Regions from separate parts of the Metabacillus dongyingensis genome, predicted to be linked through region 2. Evidence: predicted binding sites of a transcription regulator. Region 2 holds the regulator's gene; the other holds the start of a gene.
The links. The regulator CtsR, encoded in region 2, represses protease genes until heat stress. The targets are predictions, from matches to a motif close to ATGGTCAATAAAGGTCAAACA.

Region 1: a site for CtsR is predicted at 1,775-1,795, ahead of K8L98_RS09060 (ATP-dependent Clp protease ATP-binding subunit). Genes of this name have one in related genera too.

What each region holds. Positions count from the first base shown of each region.
Region 1 covers NZ_CP082944.1:1,839,272-1,842,694, reverse strand. The annotation lists gene K8L98_RS09070 (YkvI family membrane protein) at 1-324, opposite strand, end outside; gene K8L98_RS09065 (hypothetical protein) at 499-684, opposite strand; gene K8L98_RS09060 (ATP-dependent Clp protease ATP-binding subunit) at 1,891-3,423, shown strand, end outside.
Region 2 covers NZ_CP082944.1:107,305-110,727, reverse strand. The annotation lists gene K8L98_RS00595 (protein-arginine kinase McsB) at 1-728, opposite strand, end outside; gene K8L98_RS00590 (protein-arginine kinase activator protein McsA) at 730-1,275, opposite strand; gene K8L98_RS00585 (CtsR family transcriptional regulator) at 1,292-1,753, opposite strand; rRNA gene rrf (5S ribosomal RNA) at 2,419-2,534, opposite strand; rRNA gene K8L98_RS00575 (23S ribosomal RNA) at 2,626-3,423, opposite strand, start outside.

The DNA.
Region 1 (3,423 bases), 1.7 Mb from region 2:
AGCCCCAGCACCTGATAGCATCACAGATGTTACACCGAATAAGACAAGCAGCATAAAGAAATTTATGATAAATCCAAACGACTTGCCGAATAAAAAAAGATTAAAATCCTGGTACGATTTTGCCCCGATCCGTTTTGATATGATCATAATCTTTGCACCAAGATGCATAAAAAAGTACCCGCATATTAAAATACCGAGTATGCCAAATAAGCCATACTGCGTAAAAAATTCCACAATCTCCCGTCCAGTTGCAAAGCCGGCCCCGACAACCGTTCCAACATATACAGCTGCGATTTGAACAACCTGAAACCATTGATTCTTCATCTTCTACCCCCGTTACGATGAATGCTTTAGCTGAACTCTTACCATGTATATGAGACAAGGTGTTAAGAAAGAAGTACAACCTGAATGCGGTTCGGCCTGTTGGCAGAAGAAAATTTTTCACAAGTGTCGCATTAATTTAATCTCAATAGTAAAAGACTCAAATCTTCACTAATCTTATAAGTCAGGTGGTAACCCGTCCAAATCCCCCAAAATGACCAATCTCATGGACAAGATTACACCAAAGACTTCATTTGGACGGTTGTTTTTCTCCTGAAAATCCTGCATCCACTTAGTGATTGCCTGCTCGATGATGTGCTTCAAATTCGGTTTTGAAGCACTTAACTCGGTGTCGGAGCTCACATTAGGTGCTGCATATTCGGTTATGACGCACTTAACTTGTGTCGGAGCTCACATTTAGTGCCGCATATTCGGTTATGACGCAGTTAACTCGTGTCGGAGCCCACATTTAGTGCTGCATATTCGGTTATGTTGCACTTAACTCGGGTCGGAGCTCACATTTAGTGCCGCATATTCGGTTATGACGCACTAACTCTTGTCGGAGCTCACATTTAGTGCTGCATTTTCGGTTATGACACAATTATCTTGTGTCGGAGCACACATTTAGCGCCGCATATTCGGTTATGACGCACTTATCTAGTGTCGGAGCTCACATTTAGTGCTGCATTTTCGGTTATGACACAATTATCTTGTGTCGGAGCACACATTTAGTGCCGCATTTTCGGTTATGACGCACTTATCTCATGTCCGAGCACACATTTAGTGCTGCATATTCGGTTATGACGCACTTAACTTGTGTCAGAGCACACATTTAGTGCTGCATTTTCGGATATGACGCACTTAACTTGTGTCGGAGCACACATTTAGTGCTGCATTTTCGGTTATGATGCACTTAACTCGGGTCGGAGCACACATTTAGTGCCGCATTTTCGGTTATGACGCACTTAACTTGTGTCGGAGCACACATTTAGTGCCGCCATATTCGGTTATGACGCACTAACTCTTGCCGGAGCCCACATTTAGTGCTGCATATTCGGTTATGTTGCACTTAACTCGGGTCGGAGCTCACATTTAGTGCCGCATATTCGGTTATGACGCACTAACTCTTGTCGGAGCACACATTTAGTGCTGCATTTTCGGTTATGACACAATTATCTTGTGTCGGAGCACACATTTAGTGCCGCATATTCGGATACGAAGCACTTATCTCGTGTCGGAACCCACATTTAGTGCCGCATATTCGGTTATGATGCACTTATCTCGTGTCGGAACCCACATTTAGTGCCGCATATTCAGTTTTGATGCACTTAACTCGTGTCGAAGCCCACATTTAGTGCTGCAAATTCAGTTATGAAGCTAATCACGAAACGCTTCGACTTAGAGCCTGATGAGATTTCCGATTTAACTTATAAAATTTTAAGCAAAATACTTGAAAGTCAAATAAGGTCAAACTATAATATGAATCAAGATCATCCTATGAGGTGATTTTTTACCACCTAAATAGTCAAAGATAGTCAAAGTCAAATTATATATCAGGAGGTTTTCACTATGCTATGTCAACACTGTCAAGCTAAGAAAGCATCTGTTCATTTAACTCTTCAAATTAATCAGGAGCGTCAGCAAGTGCTGCTCTGCACAGATTGTTATGCACAATATAGAAGCTCTGTTCCAAGCGGATCATTCGGAAATGTTCCTTCTTCTCAGCCATTCCAGCAAGGTGCAGAAGGTCAAACTCATAAACATGGAGGCAATGGTCTTCTTGACCAATTAGGCCGCAATTTAACGCGAGCTGCAAAAGCAGGAGTCATTGATCCTGTTATTGGAAGAGATGCAGAGGTCGAAAGATTAATTGAAATTCTGAACAGAAGAAATAAGAATAACCCCGTTTTAATCGGTGAACCAGGAGTAGGCAAAACGGCTGTAGCAGAAGGCTTTGCGCTTAAAATTGCAGAAGGCGATGTCCCTGCTAAGCTGAAAAACAAGGAAGTATACTTGCTTGATGTGGCTTCACTAGTTGCAAACACTGGCATACGGGGCCAATTTGAGGAAAGAATGAAACAGCTGATTTCTGAGCTTCAGCAAAAGAAAAACATCATCTTGTTTATTGATGAAATTCATCTTCTTGTAGGTGCAGGGTCTGCCGAAGGATCAATGGATGCAGGCAATATTTTAAAACCTGCTCTTGCACGCGGAGAGCTGCAGGTTGTAGGTGCAACGACTTTAAAAGAGTACCGTCAAATCGAAAAAGATGCAGCGCTTGAACGCAGATTCCAGCCAGTCATGGTATCAGAGCCGTCCCTTGAAAAAGCCGTTGAAATCTTAAAAGGCATTCAGGATAAATATGAAAAATACCATGAGGTTACGTATACCGAAGAAGCCATTAAAGCGACTGTAACCTTGTCAAACCGCTACATCCAGGATCGTTACTTGCCTGACAAAGCGATTGACCTGCTTGATGAAGCAGGTTCGAAAAAGAACCTTCAGGCAGTCGGCGGCGAAGACATCAGCGGTCAATTAGCTGAAATCGCCAGTAAAAAAGCTCAGGCAACGAAGGAAGAAAACTACGAGCTTGCTGCCAAATTGCGCGATGAAGAGCTCAAGCTTGAGAAAATGCAGACTCCTGTTAAAGCTGTAGTCGACCTTGCAGATATTCAGGCCATCATTGAAAAGAAGACGGGTATACCAGTAGGCAAACTTCAGGAAGACGAGCAGGCTCAGATGAAAAACCTTGAGATTAAACTATCAGGAAAAGTAATCGGTCAGGACGAGGCTGTTAAAAAAGTAGCCAAAGCCATTCGCCGCAGCCGTGCAGGATTAAAGTCCAAAGAAAGACCAATCGGGTCCTTCCTGTTTGTGGGCCCGACCGGGGTCGGGAAAACAGAGCTGACAAAAACCCTTGCCTCTGAACTGTTTGGTTCTCGCGACTCACTCATCCGTCTTGATATGAGTGAATACATGGAGAAGCATTCGATTTCTAAAATCATTGGTTCCCCTCCTGGCTACGTTGGCCATGAAGAAGCTGGACAATTATCTGAAAAAGTCCGCCGGAACCCATACAGCATCATCCTGCTTGATGAAATT
Region 2 (3,423 bases):
CTCAGCAAATCCTCTACTATATCGTCTTCAGACTTCCCCAGTGTAATCTGATTTGAAATCTGAAAGATGTTACCTAATGCTTCGCTGCCTTCCCCGTAAATTCCTCTAACAACCAGACCTAATTGATTAATTGCCGGAATTATCCGGTTCATCTGCTGTGTCAGGACAAGTGCAGGCAAGTGCATCATAACTGATGCTCTAAGGCCTGTTCCGACATTTGTCGGACAGCTTGTTAAGTATCCTCTCTGCTCGTCAAATGCGTAATCTACAGCGTGTTCCATCCAATCATCCAGCTCACTTGCTGATTTTAATGCTTCTTTTAACTGAAGTCCTGGATATAAACATTGAATTCGAATATGATCCTCTTCATTCAGCATAATGCTGACTTCTTCATTTTCTGATAATAAACATCCGCCAAAAGAAGAATCTTCCGCTAAATTTGGACTAATTAAATGTTTTTCAACTAAAACCCTTTTTTGATTGGGCTGCAGATCTTCCATCCTGAGCATTTCAAGCTTGCCAATTTCATTCACACTTTTATCCGAAAAAGTTTCTTCAAAAAGGCTTAAAATTTCCTGTGATTCTTCATTTGACGCGATCGTTGGAAACTTATATTTCTCAATATTTCTTGCAAGCCTGACTCTGCTGCTGAGAACAATGTCAGAATCAGGTCCTTCCTTGCTCATCCAGGCGCTCATTGCCTGATTGATAAATTGCTGAAGTGACATATCAGGATTCTCCTCCTCTGGAACTCTTTAATTTCAGTTCAAGCGAACGGATTTCATCTCGAGTCTCAGCAGCTTTTTCAAATTCTTCTTGATGTATCAAATCTTTAAGATTCTGTTTTAATAACTCTATTCGTTTGCGGACGTGAATGCTACCGCCAATTCGTTCAGGAATTTTACCCGCATGAACAGTGTTTCCGCTATGGACCCTCCTTAAAATAGGATTTATCTGATCATTAAAAGTCCGATAGCACTCCGAACAGCCAAAACGGCCGACTTTTGTAAACTGCTGAAATGTCATCTGACATCTGCTGCACTGCAAAACTTCATTTTTCTTAAAAACATCCTGCTTAGTTTTTGAAATAGAAGGTTCCATATTTAATAAACCTGCTAATAAGTTATTAATTGAAAAACCAGTACTGTTGTCAATAAACATCGAACTGTTATCCTGTGCACATTGTTCACAAATATGAATCTCTGTCTTTTCGCCGTTCACTACTTTTGTAAAATGAAAAGTTGCCGGCCTTTCATTGCATTCCTGGCAAATCAAGTCTGTTCACCTGCTTTCATCGGTATTTCAAGGAAGTCAGCATAGCTTTTATCATCCTTGCTCTTAACTCGTCTCTATGCGGCAAATCAATATATAAGACGGAACGGTCAATTACACTCAGCATAATCTTCGCTTCACGTCTTGAAATCACTTCTTCATTAACCAGCCTTAAAATAAGATCTTCAGCAGCGGTTTGCGAAATCCGTCTATCGATAATTCCCAATATCTGATCAATTAAGTGGGCAGCATCGTTCGATTTCACCTTAATGATACGAATGTAGCCTCCGCCGCCTCTCTTACTCTCTACTATATACCCTCTTTCAATAGTAAAACGCGTATTAATCACATAATTTATTTGTGAGGGCACACATTGAAACTTATCCGCAATCTCGCTTCTTTTGATTTCAACGATTTCTTTACCGCTCGTAGTGAGCACCTGCTTCAAATACTGTTCAATGACATCCGAAATATTCCGCACTCCGCCTCCCCCTAACTTGACTTTGACTATATTTGACTTTAACACTAATATAAAACGAAGTTCACTTTTTTTCAACTTATAACCACTCATTTATCTATTTCCATTATTAACGGCAGTGAAACGTTTTTAAACAGGAATCACCATTTTATTTACTGGCTGCTTAGAGGAATTTTTAATTAAGGGATAAAAACATGGAGGGTTACGTTATATATACGTCTAAAAAACAGGATTCATGAAAGGGAATATCTTTTTCTAATAGAAGGGCGGTTTATCTCTTCCTCACAGTTCAGACTGCTGAAGCACTGTTTAAAATGCTATAAATGATTAATTTTACTTGTTCTCATTTTGAAACTACTCTTCTTATTTTGAGCCTCATCCCCATCATACACTGGTTTTGTCTCCTGTCTCCTTCCTAGAAGAGAATTTATGTTATGCCACACTCACCGGGCATATGAGCTCGTTCACGGCCAAGTTATACGCGCTGGAACAACATTTATGCGTGCTCTGCACGGTTTTATGCCCCTTTCAGCCAATTACTTTTTATCCGTGCAGTCTTACTAAAAAGTAAAACCTGCTTCCAGCCGCCAACCCTCTAAAGGTCCTCTGCCCTTTTATTTTTTTCATACAAAAAAGAACAGCATCTCTGCTGTTCTTTTTATTTGCGTGCCTGGCAACGTCCTACTCTCACAGGGGGAAACCCCCAACTACCATCGGCGCTAAAGAGCTTAACTTCCGTGTTCGGCATGGGAACGGGTGTGACCTCTTTGCCATCATCACCAGACAATATGCAATTGAAGAAAGAATGTTATTCTTTCAAAACTAAATAACGTATGATAACAAGTTTTCACTTAGGTTTTACACTTTATTAGACTGTGGTTAAGTCCTCGAACGATTAGTATCTGTCAGCTCCACACGTCACCGCGCTTCCACCTCAGACCTATCAACCTGATCATCTTTCAGGGTTCTTACTCACTTGCGTGATGGGAAATCTCATCTTGAGGGGGGCTTCATGCTTAGATGCTTTCAGCACTTATCCCTTCCGCACATAGCTACCCAGCGATGCCTTTGGCAAGACAACTGGTACACCAGCGGTGCGTCCATCCCGGTCCTCTCGTACTAAGGACAGCTCCTCTCAAATTTCCTGCGCCCACGACGGATAGGGACCGAACTGTCTCACGACGTTCTGAACCCAGCTCGCGTACCGCTTTAATGGGCGAACAGCCCAACCCTTGGGACCGACTACAGCCCCAGGATGCGATGAGCCGACATCGAGGTGCCAAACCTCCCCGTCGATGTGGACTCTTGGGGGAGATAAGCCTGTTATCCCCGGGGTAGCTTTTATCCGTTGAGCGATGGCCCTTCCATGCGGAACCACCGGATCACTAAGCCCGACTTTCGTCCCTGCTCGACTTGTAGGTCTCGCAGTCAAGCTCCCTTGTGCCTTTACACTCTGCGAATGATTTCCAACCATTCTGAGGGAACCTTTGGGCGCCTCCGTTACATTTTAGGAGGCGACCGCCCCAGTCAAACTGCCCACCTGACACTGTCTCCCAGCCCGATCAGGGCTGTGGGTTAGAATTTCAATACAGCAAGGGTAGTATCCCACCAATGCCTCCACCGAAGCTGGCGCTCCGGCTTCCAAGGCTCCTACCTATCCTGTACAAGCTGTA